4 regions of the Paenibacillus sp. FSL R5-0908 genome follow, and region 1 is predicted to be linked to each of the others. Evidence: predicted binding sites of a transcription regulator. Region 1 holds the regulator's gene; each other region holds the start of a gene.
What was found. The regulator Rex, encoded in region 1, represses fermentation and respiration genes when NADH is low (regulators of the CRP and FNR family bind a similar motif). The targets are predictions, from matches to a motif close to TTGTGAAATATTTCACAA.
Positions count from the first base shown of each region.

Region 2: the regulator Rex is predicted to act here: its motif matches at 2,492-2,509, upstream of MKZ09_RS18095 (cytochrome ubiquinol oxidase subunit I).
Region 3: the regulator Rex is predicted to act here: its motif matches at 3,741-3,758, upstream of MKZ09_RS33725 (cytochrome ubiquinol oxidase subunit I).
Region 4: the regulator Rex is predicted to act here: its motif matches at 2,793-2,810, upstream of scfA (six-cysteine ranthipeptide SCIFF).

Region 1 covers NZ_JBBOUV010000001.1:5,073,739-5,079,235, forward strand. Annotated here, with positions in the region: gene MKZ09_RS23075 (hypothetical protein) at 1-205, opposite strand, end outside; gene MKZ09_RS23080 (cell wall elongation regulator TseB-like domain-containing protein) at 616-1,134, opposite strand; gene MKZ09_RS23085 (amidohydrolase) at 1,307-2,608, opposite strand; gene MKZ09_RS23090 (redox-sensing transcriptional repressor Rex) at 2,595-3,248, opposite strand; gene dinG (ATP-dependent DNA helicase DinG) at 3,379-5,497, opposite strand, start outside.
Region 2 covers NZ_JBBOUV010000001.1:3,992,295-3,997,791, reverse strand. Annotated here, with positions in the region: gene MKZ09_RS18100 (cytochrome d ubiquinol oxidase subunit II) at 1-983, opposite strand, end outside; gene MKZ09_RS18095 (cytochrome ubiquinol oxidase subunit I) at 980-2,344, opposite strand; gene MKZ09_RS18090 (hypothetical protein) at 2,893-4,740, opposite strand; gene MKZ09_RS18085 (TetR/AcrR family transcriptional regulator) at 4,821-5,456, shown strand.
Region 3 covers NZ_JBBOUV010000001.1:7,382,415-7,387,911, forward strand. Annotated here, with positions in the region: gene cydD (thiol reductant ABC exporter subunit CydD) at 1-1,273, opposite strand, end outside; gene cydB (cytochrome d ubiquinol oxidase subunit II) at 1,273-2,289, opposite strand; gene MKZ09_RS33725 (cytochrome ubiquinol oxidase subunit I) at 2,276-3,679, opposite strand; gene MKZ09_RS33730 (cold-shock protein) at 3,901-4,128, opposite strand; gene MKZ09_RS33735 (cold-shock protein) at 4,221-4,421, opposite strand; gene MKZ09_RS33740 (S1C family serine protease) at 4,841-5,497, opposite strand, start outside.
Region 4 covers NZ_JBBOUV010000001.1:900,184-905,680, reverse strand. Annotated here, with positions in the region: gene MKZ09_RS04135 (hypothetical protein) at 1-249, opposite strand, end outside; gene MKZ09_RS04130 (helix-turn-helix domain-containing protein) at 401-646, shown strand; gene scfB (thioether cross-link-forming SCIFF peptide maturase) at 1,101-2,495, opposite strand; gene scfA (six-cysteine ranthipeptide SCIFF) at 2,618-2,767, opposite strand; partial or broken gene MKZ09_RS34360 (SF0329 family protein) at 3,215-3,295, opposite strand; gene MKZ09_RS04115 (response regulator transcription factor) at 3,369-4,151, opposite strand; gene MKZ09_RS04110 (cache domain-containing sensor histidine kinase) at 4,126-5,497, opposite strand, start outside.

The sequences.
Region 1 (5,497 bases):
ATTTCGTGCCTGGCTGGAGATCAAGTTTCAAAGTGACCTCATTGCGGTTAATACTGATATGAGAATTATTGACGCCCTCATATTGAGATACAATCTTCTGAAGTGGTTCCTGCATTGCAAACTGACGATACAAAAAGAAGCCACCAAACAATAGAGTAGCCGACAGTAGAGACGTTATCAGCACAGGTACAAGACGTAATTTCAAGAAACGTCCTCCTCTCAAAGATGACAAAATATAAAGCTCAGTATAATAATTTATAGCTACTTGAGAGCTCATCAGAGAGACTGAAGTCTCTTATTGCTGTTCTAATTACAAGTAGTAGTATATCACAGGTGTATATACTAATTTCAAAATAAATGTGAATATATTTAAAATTTAATTTTTTAAATATTTCCATCAATACCAAATATATTCCTCACTTTCGACAAAATCGGCCTTGATTTTTAATCAATCAGCCTATTTTTGTGTGTGAATTTAAGAGAATATTCGGTGATAACCACCCATTCAGTATATCACTTAGTATATCACTTTTGTACATCAAATAAATGTAAACAAGCGAACTTATACTAAGTTCGCTTGTTTACTATGCCACCCTTAATTTCCTTATGTTCAGCTTAACTTTTAGGTAAACTGTAACCTTCGCCCATTCGGGACCCATCCGAAAAGCGATAAAATTGATAATAATACCGACCGCTCTGTTTATAAAAAAGCTGCCAAGCATACTCTCCGTTATATACTCCCGGCAGCAAGCGTTCAATCGTTATGTCCGGAAGATCAGCTTTGATAATGCCGCGTATTTGGGCTTCCGAGGTTCCTTTACTTAGTTCCTCAGCAAACACTGCATCGTCGCCTTCAGCAAATTTTCCATCTACCGTAAAGCGGACCCAGGTCATAAGAGCAGTCCCGGCTTCATTTTTCCCTGTTAATACCCAGTACACTGCATTTTCATCCCAAACCGATTTTTGTGCTTTGGTTACCTCTGTTAGACCCGCTCTGGTTTTGGCAACATCCTTAGCGATATCACGCTCGTTCCATTGATCTTTCATAATATAGGCATAGAACTGGATAAGTCCAAACCCCAGGAGCAGAATCAGAACTGACCCCAGGAGGATCCATTTTTTCCTTTTCTTCAAGGTACAGCTCCCTTTCTAGTAATATATCTTTTTTGATTATATAACACACCCGCGTGTTTATCCAAAATTTCATAATTTTCTAGCTTTCCCAGCCTTAAAAATGCACAAAAGGCCGCAACTTTTGCTAAAAGCAAAAAGTCGCAGCCTATTATTTATTCGTTATTCTCCAGACTTAACGCTTCAATAAACCTTCGAAGGCTTCTTGCGCTTTACGCCGGATAGCTTCCTCATCCAGGGTTAAGCATTGTCCATGCTTGATGACCTGTTTACCATTCACCCACACATGCTCAACATCCTTAGCGCTAGCAGAGTAAACTGCATGAGACAACAGATCTGTGTGTGGCAGCAAATGCGGCTGATCGATATCAATAGCAATGAAATCAGCTTTCATCCCTACAGCAAGTCTGCCTACATTATTTAAAAAGATGGACTGCGCGCCATATTCTGTAGCCATACGCAGAGCCTCTGGAGCTGGAACAGCCGTTGGATCACCGCTGACACCCTTATGAATGAGAGCTGCAAGCCGCATCTCTTCAAACATATCCAAGTTATTGTTGCTTGCCGCGCCATCCGTGCCAAGAGACACCTTCACACCAGCTTTTAGAAGATCAGTAACCCGAGCCACTCCGCTAGCCAGCTTCAAATTACTGCCCGGATTATGAGATACACCCACATTATGGCGAGCCAAGATCTCAATCTCTTCATCATTTAAATGAACACCATGTGCAACTATCGAGGGACGTGTGAACATTCCAAGCTTCTCTAAGTGAGCTACAGGACGCAACCCGTAATCCGCCACATTTTGTTCCACTTCACGTTTCGTTTCGGACATATGCGTATGCATCGGTAAATCCAGATCATGCGCTGCCTGCACGAACTTAACCAGGAAGTCCGGAGGGCAAGTATAAGGGGCATGTGGCGAGATCATAGTAGTAATTCTACCGTCAGCCTTTCCATGCCAGTTACGGGCAAAAGAAATCGCTTCCGCAAGCTTGTGATTCTGTACATCCTCTGGACATAACCCTATCACACCACGCATCAATACGGAACGGATACCTGATAACTCAGCTACCTCGGCTACTCGGTCCATATGATCATACATATCGAGGAAGGTCGTAGTTCCACCCTTCAGCATTTCCAATACAGATAAGGAGGTTCCCCAGTATACATCATCACCGGTGAACTTTTCCTCCATCGGCCACATCTTCTCCTGAAGCCACACTTGTAGCGCTAAATCATCTCCATATCCACGCAGCAAAGACATCGCCGCATGACCATGTGTGTTTACAAGTCCAGGCATGAACAGCAGACGGCTGCCATCAACCACTTGCACTCCAGCTTCCATCTGAGGCTCTTCTTTTCCTATGTAAGTGATTAAATCATCTTCAATAGTCATATATCCACTCAGAACCGGCTCATCCGTTCCCGGAGTCAGAAAATACCCGCCCTTAATTATCGTTTTATTGTTGTTCATGTTCGCTTTCTTCCTTTCCATCCCGCAAGTAATAAGCAAGACTTTGCAGATCAGTTGTAAAATCAGCTGCATGCACCCGGATATTCGGTGGTGTCTTCAGAATCACAGGGGCAAAGTTCAAAATCGCTTCAATCCCAGAAGAAATGAGAATATCTGCTACATTTTGAGCTTCTGAATCAGGTACGGTAATAATGGCAATGCGAATACCTTGCTCACGAATCGTGCTGCCTAGTTCATCCATCGGTTGCACAGTAAGGGAGTTGATCTTACGTCCAACCTTAGGAGCGTACGAATCAAATATAGCCGTGATTTTCATAGTATCTTTAAGATATGCATTGTAATTAGACAAGGCATGTCCGAGATTACCTGCTCCAACTAAAGCTACATTAAGCTGTTGATCCAGCTTCAGGATATGACGGATTTTCTCAATAAGATACGTTACATCGTAGCCGATACCTTTTCTGCCGAAGTCACCAAAATATGCTAAATCCTTACGAATCTGTGCGGGATTAAGATCAAGCTTTTGTCCAAGTTCCTGAGAGGAAACTGTTAATATTTCGCGATTCTGGAGATCATTCAAAAAACGCAAGTACACAGGCAGTCTGCGAACAACGGCTTCTGATATTTTATCCGATTTCATATTTTTCCTCCTAAAAATAATAATGTTCTTGTGTAAATCCATATTCAAACGTCTACCTCTCCTTACTAAGGGCGGTACTGTAACAGACCGCCCTTAAGGATAAGGAGGAGCTAAACTGAAGACGAGCGTTTTAAGAAGCGCCGCCATCCTCTAGCCATTCCGCTATGCGGGGGACCATTTGATCAGTAAGCATATGCTCCATTTTGGGACCAGGCAATGAATAAAGGAAATACTTTCCGTAATGAGATTCAATAACCCTTGTATCATAAACAATAACTATTCCGCGATCCTGCGCCGTGCGAACCAGTCTTCCGAATCCCTGCTTAAAACGAATAACCGCTTGAGGAACAGATAATTTCATGAACGGATTCTTCTTCTGGGCCTGCAATAACTCCGACTTCGCTTCCGCCAACGGGTGATTCGGCGGTTGAAACGGAAGTCTCACGATGGCCAGGCAAGTCAGTGCTTCACCTGGAATATCTACACCTTCCCAGAAGCTGCTCGTCCCCAGCAGAACGGATGCTGCACTGTCCTGAAAGCGGCGGATCAGCTTACTCCGGCTGCCACCTTCCACGCCTTGACCAAGCACCGTAATCTCTTGTGAGGCCAAAGCCTCTTTAAGCGGATCATATACCTGACGCAGCATTTTATAAGAAGTAAACAGAACCAGCATCCGCCCACGTGTTGTTTTAGCAGCTTCCGATAATGACTGTACGAGTGTATCGACAAATCGAGCATCGCCCACACTGCCCTTCACACTAGGAAAATCACGCGGTATAACTAACAGTGCCTGCTCACGATACTTAAAGGGAGATGGAAGGAGTGAGGTCATTAGACGTCCCTCTTCCGCAGCTTCGTTAAGTCCGAGATTATCAATCATAAATTGAAAAGATTTATCTACAGACAGCGTCGCCGAGGTAAGCACGATGCTTTTTTTCTTATCGAAGAACAACTCTTTAAGCTGGCTGCTAACATCCACAGGGACGGCATACAGCTGTAGTGATTTGCTGCGGTAATTTCCATTTGCCTCCAGCCAATATACTACATTATCGTCATTCAGCCCCATAAAGAATCTTACTTGCTCACGAATGGAAGCCAAATCCTTAAATAAACCGCTAATATCAGTAACAAGACTGTCTGCTGAGGATTGGCTTTCCTGGTCACGCATCTCGTTAAGCATTTTATCACCCTTACGGATGATGTCGCTTAACGTCAGATTCATAGTGTTCTCTAGCGCAACTAATTCATCCCAATCCTTCGGCTTACGGGCGGGAAGCAACCGCATAACCAGTTGTCCCGCTTCCCCCGCCCCTGCATCACTGCGTTCCGGCAAAAGGCTGAACAGCTTGTCGCTGAGTGCATCCCAGGTTTCTTTGACGGTAAGCAGATCCGGGTAAATCCGATCGATGACTCCGCTCCATTCTGAAGCCTCTTCACTGCCTGACGACTGTAATATCTGGCGCAGAGCAGGAAGCTGTCCGTTTCGGCTATCTTTATACAGTCGCGATAACGTGTGTGCCACAGTGAAATGCTTCATATGCATGCCAAGATGTTTACCAGCCACATCTTCTAAATGATGTGCTTCATCAATGACAAGATGCTCGTAAGCCGGAAGCAGCTGGTGCCCAGCCTTAACATCTGCGAATAGCTTAGAGTGGTTTGTAATGACCACGTCAGCAATCCCAGCTTCATGCTTAGCCCTATGATAATAACATTTGCGGAACCACGGACAGGAACGGCCCAGACAGGAGTCGGTATCGCTTGCCACCGTCTCCCAGAAATCACCACCCCGGCCGCTTAAATTCAGCTCTTCATCATCCCCTGATTCACTTTGAGTGAGCCATACGATCATCTGAGCGGCAGTAAGCGCATCTTCCCTTGGGCTTATAAAGTCCTTTTTATTAATTTTATGCTCAAACTTACGCAGACACAAATAATGTCCTCTTCCCTTAAAAATAGCAGCTTTAAACGGAAAAGGAACTACCTGCGTTAACAAAGGGATATCCCGCTCGCGCAATTGGTCCTGCAGATTAATAGTATGAGTGCTGACCATGACTTTTTCATTGGTGCGAACGCTTTGATAAATGGCAGGCAACAAATAACCGAGCGATTTACCGGTTCCTGTGCCCGCTTCGATCAGTAGGTGTTTGTCTTCGGCAAGTGCCGTCATCACCTCATTGATCATAATATCCTGAGCTTCCCGGCTTTCATACTGCGGTAATGTGTCTTTAAGTCGTTTGGTTACTTCG
Region 2 (5,497 bases), 1.1 Mb from region 1:
AGGAAGAGTTTGAAGACCAGAATAAGGGATGGGATCAACAGGCATAGACCGCCGATAAACACAATAACTAACGCTAAACCCATTGCCGGTGAAGTTGCACTGCTCTGAATCGTGATATACGGATCAAGAATATAAGGGTATTGGCCAATCCCGTAAGCGAAAAAGGCACAGAAAAATTGCAACATGACGCATATAAAAGCTAATCCGTAACGGCGTCCGTTATATAACAGCCACATCGCGATCATGAAGAAAGCAACGGAAAGAGCCAGCAACCACCATAAATCCATCATATTTTGAAAATGCCGCTCATTGTGTTGACCCAAATAGATAAATGCTGTCAGTGCGAGGATTATCGTCGGTGTGCTCCAAAACAGGGCGTAGTTGCGCATCAGCTTCAACGCGGAATGATCCTCTGCCCGAGAAGCGTAAAATGTCAGAAATGAGCCGCTAATGAACAAAACGGACACAATTGCCAGTCCAACGATACTCCACGATAACGGATTGGAAAACAGCGCCCAGTAATCCAGAGAAACCGTCTCCCCCTGCTTCACGATAAAGCCGCCTTCAGACAAAGTTAGCGCCACTGACAACGATGCTGGAATAAGCAAACCTGTAGCTCCGTACAAAAAAAGATATACTATGTTTTTCTTGGAACCGTAATTTTCAAAAGCATAGAACGAACCGCGAATCGCAAGAAGAATCACTGCAATGCTTCCCGGAACAAGTAACGCGGAGCCATAATAATAGGCAGTGTCCGGAAAAAATCCGACGATGCCAATATAGAAAAAGATAAAAAATACATTTGTAATCTCCCATACGGGTGATAAATATCGGGAAATCAGACGATTAATGAGATGGTCCTGCTTCGTTAAACGTGCATAAAAGGCGAAGAAGCCCGCTCCGAAATCAATGGAAGCTATAATTAAATAGCCGTACAAAAACAGCCAGAGCACCGAGATGCCAATCAATTCGTAACTCATCATTCAGTGCCCCCCTTTTTAATAGATGGATTAGGATGATCCTTCATCCATTTCTCCATCTCAGCTTCTGCAGGATTATTGTTGAACAAGCGCCTTAGCACGATTACACACATACTGCCGAGTACGATGTACAAGAGCAATAAGGCGAAGAATATAATTCTTACATTCGGTGAAGAAGTGGCCGCCTCCTCAACACGCATATATCCACGGATAATCCACGGCTGGCGCCCAACCTCTGCATAAAACCAGCCCAGCTCAACAGCCAGAAAGGCGAGCGGTGCACTCAGTGCAATGATGCGAAGCATCCACTTGTTAAGCGCATTACGTTTTTTCCAGAACACAAACAGGAAATATAAGAACGAAATCGCAAGCAGAGTAAATCCGATTCCGACCATTAAATCAAACAGGTAATGAACGAGAAGCGGTGGCCATTCTTCCTTGGGGAATTCCTCGAGCCCCGTTACCTCTGCATTAAAGTTTCCAAAGGCCAGGAAGCTGAGCAGCTTCGGAAGATGAAGAGCCCCTAAAACTTCATGCTCTGCATTCAGCCATCCTAATAAAACCAAATCCACACTGCTACTCGTCTCAAAATGCCACTCTGCCGCTGCAAGCTTCTCTGGCTGATGCTCGGCTAAAAACTTGGCGGACACATCACCGGCTAACGTGTTCAGCAAACCGAACAGTAAAACTACCGCCATCATGAGATTTAAAGATTTTTTGTGGTATGCGGACACACCTTTTCTCAGCATCGCGAAGGCTGCAATCCCGGCTAACAAGGCAGCTCCTGTCAAATAGGCCGAGCTTAATACATGGAACACTTTGGAGAACGTCGCTGTATTCAGCATCGCTTGCACCGGGTTAATCGCTGTGAATTGGCCTGCTTCCATGACAAAGCCTTCAGGCTGGTTCATGAATCCGTTCACCGTCGTAATAAAAACGGCAGACATGCCTGCCCCGGCGACAATCGGAATCGTCAGCAGCCAATGGATATACGGATTTTTGAACCGATCCCACGTATACAAATAAATGCCCAAGAAGATAGCTTCAAAAAAGAACGCGAACACCTCCATGAATAAAGGAAGTGCAATGACATTCCCAGCCAGTTTCATAAAATTCGGCCATACCAGGGCCAGCTGTAGTGAAATCGCTGTACCGGTCACGACACCAACCGCCACAGAAATGACAAATCCTCTAGACCACCGCTTCGCCATAAGTGTATAATGGGGGTCTTTCTTCCGGATTCCGATAAACTCGGCTATAGCGATCATTAGCGGTATACCAACGCCAATTGTCGCAAAAATAACGTGGAACCCGAGAGTTAAGCCTGTCACCAGCCTGCTCCATAGCACCGTATCAATTGCCATTTTTTACTGCTCCCTTCAAAACTCTGTTCATTTTTCTATGATTAGGCCTGCTAACTGTTGGCTGCATTCAATATCAGGTTTAGCAAGGTTCAGCGACATCGTTGCTCGTTCATTTAGTATGACGTTCATCGTTCTTTGCTATGTAAAAAGAGAAAAAATTCACAAAGCAGGAGTTGGCGAGCCCGATTCACCTGATACTGAGCAGTCAAATTAATAATGTGACCTAATAATTAAAGTTATCTTATCTTAAATTTTAAGTAATTCAATCACTGACATCTCTTAATCTCAAAACGTTCAAGAAAGGGACAAATCTTTCTAACAACTCAGTGAATAACACAAAAAGTACCCGAAGGAGCTATTGATTGATTAGTGCATATGTGGTGTCACAAGTTTCCTCCTACTTTAATGCTAGTAAAAAAACGGTGTTTTCTCATTTTGAGCCGTAATATATCCCTTTTTTGCAACAAAAAAACACTGACTCAAATCATCAGTGTTTTTGAAGTAAAGCTAATGTCATCTACGTCATGACAAATCTTGAACTGCCACTATCATTTAGTACGACCGTAGAAAAAAGAATACCCATCTGACTTCCCAAGCTTAGTCGTCTCCGTTCCGTCCACTAGCTTGACCGCTTTCAGCAACGATGCAATTTGCGTATGCATTAGCTTTGCATCAAATTTGTCCATCTCTCTGTTGTCACTATCCACGAGCAGATAGTCGGGCATTGGAATGAACCCAATCACCGGTATCCCTGCCTCAAATAAGGGCTGACTCTCTCCAAACTCAAACTTGTTATGTCCACGCAATAATACAGTACGTGTGCCATCTGTCTTTTCAATAGCCTTCAGCCAAATGGCTGCCATCATTTCATTGCCCGCATAGGTATATTCGGTACTTATTTGTCCAGTTGGACCATAATGACCCGTATCATCGTCCTTCCACTCCATGCTGCCTAAATGCTCAACCGTAATTCCAGCTACAGCTTTTAAATGGCCATTCTTGCCATCCCACAGCTCTCGATGCCCCTCCATCCAGGTGGAAGTTGCCTGAGAGGATCCTTTGAACTCCGGCAATCTAAAATGCCCTGTCACAAAAGCGAATATCATCGTACGCTCCGGCTGCTCCTGCTGTAAGTAACGAATCATAGACAGCATGCCCACAGCGCCATTCTCTTCCACTACATTTATCCCATCCGTATGGGTATTTACGATAATCGCTTCGTCTTTATTCTTACCGTCAATTTTCACATAAAAGGATTCTGTTGAGGCATCATTTTGTATTTCCGCTTCTAAAATAACCGTACCTTCTTTATGCTCCTGAGCTGCGCTGATCACCTTTTTCCCTTCCGTTTCGTTAACCCAGACCGCAGGGATTCCGGCATAATCGGTGGTAAAAGGCACATATTGCTCTTCAACCTTATCGTCAGATACCCCTTTCCAGACTAAAACAACAGCTTTTACGCCCATTTCCTTCGCTTGCTCCAATTTAGCTTCTTTTAAAGCTGTAGTGAGGACTAGGTCGCCTTCATTTGGGGCAATTTGGTTGTCCATAGGAGATGAATCCCGCATGTTCATAACGATCCCGCTTGGAAAATTTCTGAAATTCTCAATTTCAATGACAGCAATTTTTCCGCTGATCTGGTCATATTCACCACGCTTCGTATACACCAGCTCCCCTGTTACACCTTTTTCGTCAGTTTCCCCGGAATAGGGAAAAGCTGAAGAGACATGAATTGCCTGTTGATCAATCATTAAAGCACTGTTCTTTTCTTCCCAACGGTCAAAAGTATAGCGATCACGATAAACTTGCAGCCCCATATCCGATACCTGCTGCTCCAGCCAAGCAATAAACTGATTATGACCCTCAGAGCCGGTTGTGCGGCTTCCAAAAGAATTCATTACTTCAATATCCTTGAGCATCACTGCTGCAGAATCCAATTTACGTTCATCGATCGTCACTGCCGTATCAGCTGCTAATGCTACCGGTGTTGTAATAGGTTTTGCATAGATTCCAATACCCCAAAGTACAGTAACGATAAGTGCAGCAATGCTGAATAACACTTTACGAACTACTAGAAACGGAGTAACTCTTCTGCTTACCTTTTGCCCCAAGAGTCCTCTCCATATGCCCGCTACGATCAGCAGCAGGATAGAAAGCGCAAGCAGCCAAAATTCTTTTGTTAGTAAGAATAACCCTTCTGCCACCATCGCACTAATAAATACTACTTGTAACTTCTCTCGTTTCCTTAAAAGTAAAAAAGAGATGCCTAATTCTGCTAACAAAATGATAATGGTCACGATCGAGATTACCGTTTCTTTGCCAATGAATATCGTAGCACAGAGTGCTAGGATCAAAAGCAGCACCGCTGACAATCGTCTATATAAGATTTCTAACATGACGCCCTCCCATTTTAACTAATGATTATTTTGACATTACATTTGTAATGCCTTATGGTTTTAGCATATTGAAAATACTCATGAAAAACAATGAAACGAACATCAGAATGTACAAACGGAGGGGAAATGTCATCTCAAATCATGAATTATACAGTCCAAATAGCTCTCAGCATCGTTCCAATAAAGAAACCAACCGTTTGACAAGAGAAGCCATCTGCACGGCATTAGTCTTCTTGATCCAGGAACAGTCTTTTAGTAAAATCACCATCACCGATATTGTGAAACGCGCAGGGGTTTCTCGAACGGCCTATTACAACAACTATTCCTCCAAGCAAGAGATCCTCGTGGATTTGGTCGACTCGCTTATATTCGAAATTAATCAAAAACTCTTACCTTACACCAATGAATTAACAGGCAAAGCTAAAGAACCTCAAAAATTTATCAAGGTGCTTTTTGAAGTTATTTTTCAGCAGCGGAATATCTACAAAGCACTTCAAAGTGCAAAGTTTGATGATGTAATTCTGGATTGCTTGAATGAAATGATGCTTTCTACTGCTCATGACAAAAGCGACGAGAATGTGTACCGAATATACTTTAAAGCGGGGGCCCTCTATAATGTTCTCCTTAAATGGATACAATCAGACTTTGCAAAATCCATTGACGAAATGACCAAGATTTGTCTTGAGGTATACCATACTCCAATGTCCCAGGAATAACGTTTAAAAAAACGTGTTTATAAATGAAAAAACAAAGAAAC
Region 3 (5,497 bases), 2.3 Mb from region 1:
AGGTCTGTTTTCGCCAAGCCTCATCCGTTAATGCACTAACCGTTGTACCGTTAACTGTGATACTTCCTGAAGTAGGATGTAAGAAGCCACCTAATATATCCACTAAAGTAGATTTACCGGCCCCGCTCTCTCCGATAATCCCAATTTTGCTAGCTCCTTTAAATTGCAGGTTCAGCGCTTCCAGCGAAGAAAGCCCTGCTTCTTCATACTTCATGCTAACGTCATTTAATGTGAGCACGCTATTTTCATGCCAAGTGAATATTTGTTCCGATGTTTTTGCTGCAGAACCGACAGATAGATTACCGTTTGGACCGATTACTTCAGCCTTCACCTCATCTTGATCTATAATGCTCTTCATTGCTTCAGCGGCTTCTTTCCCATCCAAGGTGGCATGGAAATCTGAACCCACCAATCTTACAGGCAGGAAGTATTCCGGAGCCAAGATTAGAATCGTTAAGCCTGTAACCAATGTCATTTGTTCATTTACAAGCCGCAAACCAAGACTTACCGCTACAGATGCTACAGACAGCATAGTGAAGAAATCCAAGGCGAACGATGACAAAAAGGCCACTCGCAGCGTACGCATCGTCGCCGAGCGATAACGATCGCTGACCGTAGCAATGCTGTCGCTATGACTTCGGCTGCGCCCTAGAAATTTTAAAGTTTCTAGTCCACGTAGTGAGTCTACGAAATGATTAGATAATGTACGATACGATTTCAATTGCCGATCCATTTGCTTACGGGCCGTCATCCCAATCAAAATCATAAAAACAATAATAATCGGCATAGTTACCGTAAGAATAATCCCGCTCGTAGTGTCCATCGTAAAGACGTAAATAAGCACCAAGATCGGTGTAACAGACATCCCTACCATTCTAGGAATGATCGCTTCCAGATACGTGCGGAATTTAGTTACGCCTTCCAGCACTAGTGTAACAAGATCCCCGGTTCCACGCCCGCCCACCATTCTAGGGCCAAGCTGGAAGAGCTTGTCCATCATTTCCCTCCGCATAGTGCTGCCCGTTGCTTCCGCGAAGCGGTAAGAGACACGGCTCATCAGCATAGCACAAGCATGGCGCACAAGAAATGCAAGAAGGAACAATAGCGCAGTGCCCCATTGTTCCTTCAGAGGTTCTCCCGCAAATAGCGCAGAGATGACTTCTGCCAGCGATTTAGCCAGCAGAAGTATGGACAAGCTTTGCACCAGGGTAAGGAAGCCTACAATCAGAAAGACTGGCTTAACTCCTTTATACCCAAGCAAGTTTTTATCCATTAGTATTCAAGATGCTCCTTCTCGTGAACCCGTTTATGAAAAACAAAGTAACTCCAAATTTGATATCCCAATACGAACGGAAGGATGGTCAGTGCCACAATCGTCATTACCTTCAAAGAGTAATGGCCCGAAGCCGCATTAGTAATCGTCAAATTAAAAGCTTGATCAATTGAACTAATCATAACACGCGGGAACAATCCTACAAAGATAGAAGTTACCGAAAGCGCCATTACCGCTCCTGTCATTCCAAAAGCGTAGCCATCCTTCTTCTTCGTCATGAAGTAACCGGACAGTACAAAGGCGATAACTCCCAGGGCTACAATAATCATAAGAACCGTTCCACGTTGTTCGAAAATATCCGTCATATTATAAGTCATAATCACAAAAGCAGTAAATAAAGCTGCGAGCGGTATTAGCAATCTTTGAGCCAACTTGCGAGCGCGAGCCTGTAGATCACCCACTGTACGCAGCGTTGTGAACATGAGACCATGCACCAGGCACAGAAGGACAACAGTAAGCCCTGCTACTACAGTGTACACATTCACGATATCTGTGAACCCTGCATACATTTGCATATCCCCATCAATAGGCAACCCTTTGATAAAGCTTGCAAATACTACCGCCAAGAGGAATGGTGGCAGGAAGCTGCCGATAAAGATACAAGCATCCCAAGTTCTTTTCCAAGCTAATGAATCACGTTTACCTCTGAATTCAAAAGCGACACCACGCGCTATCAGAGCTAATAAGGCAAATACAAAAGGAATATAGAATCCACTAAACAGCGTTGCATACCACTCCGGGAAAGCCGCAAACATTGCACCCGCAGCTGTGATAAGCCATACCTCATTCCCATCCCAGAAGGGTCCGATCGAGTTAATCAGAACACGGCGTTCTGTATCATTTTTAGCGAGAATTTGTGTTTCCATCCCTACGCCGAAATCGAAACCCTCCAGGAAGAAGAACCCTATAAACAGAACTGCAATCAGCACAAACCACAATTCATTAAGAGATATCATGGGAACCCTCCTCGTTATATGGATCATTCGAATCGCCGTGATCGTTATCCATCGCATAAGGACCTTTTTTAATCACTTTAATAAACAATCCGACCAACACTAATCCTAGAATTAAATAAATCGTTGTAAAAGAAATCACGGAGAACAGAACTTGACCACTTGTAATATTAGGCGACACACTGTCTTCCGTTGTCATCAGTCCGAATACCGTCCATGGCTGACGCCCGAATTCGGTCATAACCCAACCGGCTGTATTCGCAATCGGAGGAAGCAACAAGCCCCATAACATAAACCGCATAAACCAAGTGTTCGGACGGTCCATTTTTTTGCGCCACATTAAGTACATAGCGTACATTCCCAATACAATCATTAACGTTCCTGCTAGAACCATGATCCGGAAACTCCAGAATGTCGTACGTACAGGTGGAATATAGTCACCGGGGCCATAGGTTTGCTCATACTCCGCTTGCAGCTCAAGCATACCTTTAACTTCACCGGAAAATTTACTGTATGAAAGGAAACTCAGCATATAAGGAATTTGAAATTCTCCAGTACTGATTTGATTCTCTGGATCAATGTTTGCCCATACAGTCCAAGGTGCCGGGTCACCACTCTTACCCCACAGTCCTTCGGAAGCTGCCATTTTCATTGGTTGGGTTTCAACCAAATATTGCGCTTGGGCGTGACCAGCAACAGCTACACCAATAGAAGAAATAATCCCTACGATGGCTGCAATCTGAAAAGACTTCTTAAAGAAAGAAACCTCTTGTTTCTTCAATATTTTATAAGCACTAATACCAGTTACAAGAAAAGCACCTGTTGCATAAGCAGCCAGTACGGTGTGTGGGAATTCAACCAGCAATTGTCCGTTCGTAATAAGCGCGAAGAAATCATTCATTTCTGCACGTCCATTATTTATCGCAAAACCCACAGGATGCTGCATAAAAGAGTTAGCCGCTAGAATCCAGAATGCAGATAACATCGTACCGAATGCTACCAGCCAGATGGACAGTAAATGTACTCGCTTGGAAACTTTATCCCAGCCGAATATCCATATCCCAATAAAAGTAGACTCCAGAAAAAAGGCTGCCAGTGCCTCAACTGCAAGTGGAGCCCCGAATACATCACCAACAAAACGTGAATAATCGGACCAGTTCATCCCGAACTGAAATTCCTGCAATATCCCTGTAACTACCCCTACTGCAAAATTGATGAGGAATAGCTTTCCCCAGAACTGCGCCATTTTTTTGTACTCTTCATTACCTTTTCTAACGTACATTGTCTCCATGATTGCAATCAAGAGCGCTAGTCCGATTGATACCGGTACAAAGAAATAGTGGAATATTGTCGTCGACGCAAATTGTATACGCGACAGCATTACTGTATCCATATTTGTCCCTTCCTTCTCCCCTTTTCGTTAATTATATTCTGTCAAAAATTTAAACTTCTTTTTGTGATAAATGTCACATAAAGATGGTCATTTAACGGTGAAATTCAAATGATTTGTGACAAAGATCACAATTTAGCATAAAGAAAGCAAAAAAAATAAGACGGTTTACCCGTCTTGAGTGGTTCGTCGTTCTATAAATGCTTGACTCATTTAGGTATTGGTTAGATAGAAATACCCTTCTTGAGCGATTTAAGATCGCCATTCGAATTAAGCAATTGGGGTAGCATCTTCGTGCTGCGAACCATTGGAGAGTCACATAGACGGCAAGAAGGCGCATGTTCAAATGCGAAATTATCCCTCATCCATCCGTTGCATCCCTCATTGGTACATGCCCAAATTGCGGTATTTTCTTCCGGTATTTCTTCCAAAGGTTTCTTCCGGTAGTTCATTGCCGTTCCTCCCATCCTGTAAGTCAATAGTGAGTAACTAGATATAAAAAGACCGTCCCAACTTTCACAAGCTGGGACGGTTTCTTCTATTATTACAGTTTTACAACGTTTTCGGCTTGTGGTCCACGGTTGCCTTGAACAACGTTGAATTCAACGCGTTGGCCTTCGTCCAAAGTTTTGAAGCCGTCGCCAGTGATTGCGCTGAAGTGAACGAATACGTCGCTTCCGCCTTCAACTTCGATAAATCCGAATCCTTTTTCTGCGTTGAACCATTTAACTGTACCTGTTTGCATGTGTGTTACCTCCACAAATTTAAATTAATATGTTCTTTTTATCTTCAAACAAAGAAAAAATTCACACATTGAAAAAGGTTGTATTACCGAATATGACAGCCCTTTTCAATGCGAGAATTAGGGACTAAATGTATGATTGATATCATATTACCACACCTGATTAGCAAAGGCAAGCAAGCATCCGAATATATCCGGTTTTGCCCTAATAAGTATTACCTTCCAATGTAAGGGCTGCCACTTAGTGTTTATTCCCTAAATAGATCCTTTTTCTGGAATAATTATCATGGTTTTAGAAAAATAGCTTTTCCAAAAACGTTACTTTTATCCGCTTTTTCAAGAAGGTACCCCCTCGGAATCGAAGGGGTAGTCCGCTCTACTTGTCGTAACTGCTATATCATTATATACCGACTTCCAGCATATTATTCCTGTGGTTTTTCAAGAAGTTTAACTGTTGCCTGTTTGGCCTCGCCGTTTCGATAGTAAGTAATTTTCAGATCATCACCGATCTTCGTATGATTATATAAGTACTTGCGAAGAGAAAGGGTAGATATGATGGATTGATCATTAAATTTGGTAATGACATCATTGAATTGCAGTCCAGCTTCCTTCGCAGGGCCAACGGCCTCTAGAACAACTACTCCATCCTTAACACTGTTCGGCAGGTTCAATTCATTGCGTTGATCTTCTGCTAGTGGAACGTACGGATTGTTCAAATCAACTGAATATACACCCAAGTACGAACGGGCAATATGTCCTTTTTCAGCCAGCTCATTAGCGATATCTATCACATGATTCGCAGGAATTGCAAAACCCAAACCCTCTACACCCGTGTCTGAAATCTTCATTGTGTTAATTCCGATAACCTTGCCATCCAGATCCACTAATGCGCCGCCACTGTTTCCTTCATTAATCGCCGCATCGGTCTGTATCACTTCTTGTTCCCAATCATATACGCCATCCTGATTAAGGGATACGGGAACCATCCGTTCAGTATAGCTAACAATTCCCGAGGTCAATGTATCCCCAAGTCCTAGCGGATTACCGATCGCAATGACCGTTTCACCTAGACGAAGCTT
Region 4 (5,497 bases), 4.2 Mb from region 1:
ACCTTGAATCGTCTGTAAAAACCATGCCGGAAAGCCCACCATATCCCCTCCAAGATAGAAACTCAAACGAAACGACACTGTATGTCCGTTTTTTTCTTGGTACATCCGATTAATGAGTTCGTCAACCTTACGACTCTGAGCCTGAACCGCTTCATTGCTGCTTAACGGAATTCCCTGCTCCAGTGATTGCAGTCCGAGTTCATTCAGCTTGCGCTTTTCCTCCTCATATTTGCACATCAGATGTTGCATTGCACCCCCACCTTCCGGGAAAAGCTACATCTGTAGACGATGTATGGAAATTTTAATGCGTTTATCGGTTTATTTCATTTTAATTCGATATTCGCATTAAAACAATACTTACCTCGCATACAATTTGGTTAAATTGTGAGGTGAGACCAAAATGAGGCATCGCAAAGAGCCCCCGGGTGACAAAAATATCATTGGAACCCGAGTTGTAGCTATTCGAAAAGCTAAGCGTATGAAGCAAAAGGATTTTCTTGCCAGGTTGCAAACCTTCGGTTTAGACATCAGTCCAACCAGTTTATCGCGATTGGAAGGTCAATATAGACTTGTGCAGGATTATGAGGTGGTTGCCATTGCGAAAGCATTGGAGGTTTCTGTTGGAGAGTTGTTGGGGGAAGGTTAGTGAAGTGATAGTGGGAGATAACTCTCTGTTTTTGGAATAGATCGTTATTTTCATTTAAATAGATACTACATAGATCTGCAAATTTTTTATGCAGAATCCCTGAAGGGATTTATTATTCAGATTTAGACACGTACCTACGACGTCCAATAAAATGGAGACCTGAGGCAATATCTGACCCCCAGATTTTATCCTTCGGTCCGCTTTCAGGTGTCATTCATCGTGCTATGTAGACATCAAATAATACATAGCTAAAACAACGATATACAAACCTATCGCACGGAATTTATTCCATAGATTCAGATTAAAAGACAATCAGTAATCTGCAATTTGCAGAAACTGATCGTCTCTCTTGTCTTACGGTCCTCCTTCTCTAAATTCATACAAAAACCGAGAAAGGACACTTTATTTAAAATTGTCGATTTCTCGGTTATAGTATATTCATTCGTTATTTTAATTAGTTAGGTTGCTCTTCCATCGCTCGAATGGATTCATCCACCTTTACCATCATGGAACATTCGACTCTTTTGCGGAAGACGTCACAGCTGAAGTCATAGGTTCCGACCAAGGAACCCGTCGCGTGCAGTGCATTGGCAGGACAACCACCGCTGCAGTAGAGTTTAGCCCAGCAGTCTTTGCATTCCGGCTTCGAGTAGCAGTTGCTCTCTTTAAATTGACATTGCAGCTCTGGCTTTGTGATGCCATCCCAGAGGTTCCCCATGCTATACTCTTCATCCCCTACGAACTGGTGGCAAGGAAAAAGCTCTCCCCAAGGGGTGACAGCAAGATATTCCGTTCCTGAACCACAGCCAGTGATTCTCTTCTGGATGCAAGGTCCTTCCGAGAGGTCAAGCATGTAATGATAAAAGGTAAACCCCTTGCCTTGTTCACCGCGTCCGATCATTTCCTTAGCGAGAATTTCGTACTGGTTATATATCTCCGGGAGGTCCTCCTCGGTAAGTGCATAGGGTTCCCTTGGATCACAGATGACCGGTTCCATCGAGATTTTGTCAAAACCAAGATCTGCGATATGAAATATATCATTGGTGAAATCGACATTGTTACGAGTGTAAGTTCCCCGTACATAGTACTCTTGGTCCCCGCGCTTACGAACGAATTCCTTGAACTTCGGAAGAATATGATCGTAGCTGCCTTTTCCGTTAACCGTTTGGCGAAGTCGGTCATGAACCTCTTTTCTTCCATCCAGGCTTAATACGACATTGTACATTTCCTGATTTAAAAACTCAGTGACCTCATCGTTCAGCAGCATCCCGTTCGTCGTAAAGGTGAAGCGGAACTTCTTTTTGTATTCTTGTTCTTTGCTTCTTGCATAAGCTACGATCTGTTTAACTACTTTCCAGGCCAAAAGCGGCTCCCCGCCGAAAAAGTCGATGTCCAGGTTGCGATGATGACCCGAATTTTCAAGCAGGTAATCGATAGCTTTTTGTCCAACCTCATAGCTCATGATTGCTCGATCTCCGTTGTATTTCCCTTGGCTAGCGAAGCAATAATCGCATGACAAATTACAGGTATGCGCAACATTGAGGCAGAGTGCCTTAACATAAGTTTTTCGTTTTTTTAAATCAAGCGAGAGGTTCTCATACTCATCTTTTGTAAAGAGCTGTCCCTCATTTATAAGCGCCTCGATATCCACGATGGTTTCTCGAATTTCACTCTCAGAAATGCTGGAATCGTGCTTATATTTCTCTAACATCATTGTCACGATTTGATCGACAGAAGTTTTCTCATAATCCGCTATAATTTCATATGCTAGGTCATCAACAACATGCACCGAGCCACTATAGGTATCGAGCACGATATTGTATCCGTTTAGTTTATATTGATGAATCATACTTACTAATCAAGCTCCTTTTGCACACAAGTAGAAACGGCTTTGCCTTCCTTTAGAGGTAGCATCCATTTCTTAAAAATAGCCGCCCATCAGCAGAGCAATGGGCGGTAAAATTCCGAATCCTATCTGTTCATTGCATTTTCACACTTCTGGTTTGCAACGCCGCAGGAAGTTTTACAAGCGGACTGGCAAGAGGTCTGGCATGCGCCGCATCCACCGTGTTTTGCGGTATCCATCAGTTTGCGGGTGCTTAAGGTTACGATTCTTTTCACGTTAAATAACTCCTTCTGTAATTTCTTGTGATCACTTTCACTTAATTTCCATGGAACATCGTAGCAACATCACGCAAGTACGTCTATGATGCCCGTCACCTAACAGAGTAGAGAGGGCTTAAACATAAGTATCAACGTTAATTTTCGTGCAGTCTTTCATGCTTGTGATCGTAGGATGCGGTAGCAGGAACCAGAGTCAGGGCAATACTAAAAAAGTGAAACAAAAAAAGAGACGGCAATGATGCCATCTCTTTAACAACGATTTTTTCTCATACTTGTCCGTAAAGTCCAATAAATATAAGGATCTCATAGCACTGTATCCTTCCTTACCAGTAGAGCGACACTCTCCACATGCGTGGGTAGACAGTGTGAACAAACTTATATGAGGAGCCCTAAGACACTCTTGACAGTTTATCTGCTCTTGAATATTCAATGAAGTTATTTATTTTATAATGTACTACGCCTTAGTTCATAAAAATATTGCACAATCGGATGCTTTAACTTCATCTTCTCGCTCATGTTTAAAATCCAACCGTATTGATAGAAAGCAACTCCGAGCATAGCATCTATGGCGTGCTACAGAGGGACGAGAATAGCCCTCCTATCCATAACCGAACGGATGCTTTTTGTACTCTAAGGGGCTTGAACCGACTCTATTTTTGAACACACGACTAAAATAGTACTGGCTCTTATACCCTACCTTCACGGCCAGATCCCCGATTTTGATATTCGGCATTACGTCATCCAGAATCTCCTTCGCCTTCGATATCCGAAGCTCGGTGACATAGTCAAGGAATGAAGCACCGATTTCTTGCTTCATACGCTTGCTAAGATAGGTTTGGTTGATATGAAATAGCGCTGCTACTCGAGTAATAGACAGCTCCGGATCCTGATAATGACTGTCAATATACTCGGTCACTTTTTGGATAAGCACTGTTCCATCCCCTGTATACCCGGGAAACTCCCGCTCCTTATCCACCCTGTCTTCATGTGAATGCAAAGGATATTTTACCTGAAGATGCTCATCGATCCGATGAAGCAGCTTGTTCAGATCACTCTTCGGCACAGGTTTCAATACATAATCGAATGCTTGCAGTTGCACGGCTTGACGCGCATATTCAAAGTTATCGTACCCGCTGATGATGACAACCAGAACCGACGGGCAGCGTTCGCGCAATATATTCATCAGATCGAGCCCATTCATATTCGGCATGTTGATGTCCACAAGACATACATGTGGTGGGGCTTCCTCCACCATATTCAATGCTTCGTTTGCACTTTTCGCTTCTCCTGCAACCTCAAAAAGATACGGACTCTCCTCAATGTATTGTCGCAAGCCTTTGCGAATGATCGTTTCATCATCGACGATGACAATCTTCCACATCTTCATTCCACTCCCCGTCCAAAGGTATTCGAATGACCATAACGGTAATGCCATCTTCGCTCTTCACTGCAAGGCCATATGGCACCCCGTAAGCTAGTCGAATGCGATGGTTTACACTGTATAGCCCAAAGCCTGTGGCAGAACGATCATATGTATCATCAAGAAGGGCTTGATTCATCTGTTCAAGCTTCTCTTCCGGAATCATAACCCCATTATTTTCAACCTTAATGACCAAATAATCGGCCTGTTTATATGCTGTAATCGAAATTTTGCACTTTTGATCCCCAAGTGGCTTAATCCCGTGATAAATCGCATTTTCCACCAAAGGCTGCAGCATGAAGCGAACGACTTGGCACTGAGCAAGCTTTTCATCATATCGAAGCTCGTAGTCCAGAATCTCCTCATATCGCACACCTTGAATATGAAGATAACTCTCGACATGGTACAACTCCTGATCAAGCAGAATGTAGGGACTGCCTGTGCCAAGCCCTAATCGGAAATACGCGCTAAGCGCTTCCACCATCTCCACCACATTGTCTGCTCCATGTTCCGTTGCCATCCACTGGATCGTATCCAATGTGTTGTATAAAAAGTGCGGCTTGATCTGCTCATGAATCAGTCTGAGTTCCATCTCCTTTCGGTCCTGCTCCACAGCGTATAATTGAACAAGCATGTCATTGAAGCTTCGTCCAAGATCGCCGATCTCATCCGAGCGCGTAACATCTGCTCGTATGGTTTGGTTGCCGTTCTGCACATTTTCCATTACCTGGCGAAGCGACTGAATTGGACGAATAATGGAAGAAGCAAGCAGTACCAGAAATACGATAAGCGCACTACCGATAAGAACGCCTACCAGCAATGCAGTCCGCTGGGTTTTGATCACCGCTAACGATAGAGTTGAATTCGGTACTTTGAGTACTAACTTCCAGCCTTCTACATTTTGAATTGGAGCCTCAAATACACTCATGTTCTTCTTATCTGCTGCATCCTCCGCTCCTTCTCCTTCACCCAGCTCTCTGCAATCGACGATAAGCTGGCCTGACTGGTCATATAGCATTACATCTTGAGCAATCTCCTTCATCTTCTTGACGGAGACGGCTGCGGCAATATAAGCTACCTCATCATTCACCGATGGATTCACGCGATAAAGAATGACGACGATTTCGGCTGCATTCGCTTTGGATACGATCGGATTGCTCACCACATAATTGGTATCCGAATTCAGCAGTTTTAGATAGTAGGGTCGGTTTAGTATCGAAAAAGGCTTGTCCTTTGCTGACCAGGAATTTCCGTGAATATCCACCACGCGTATGGATTCGTACTCTACTTGCTTCTTCGCCTCGAAC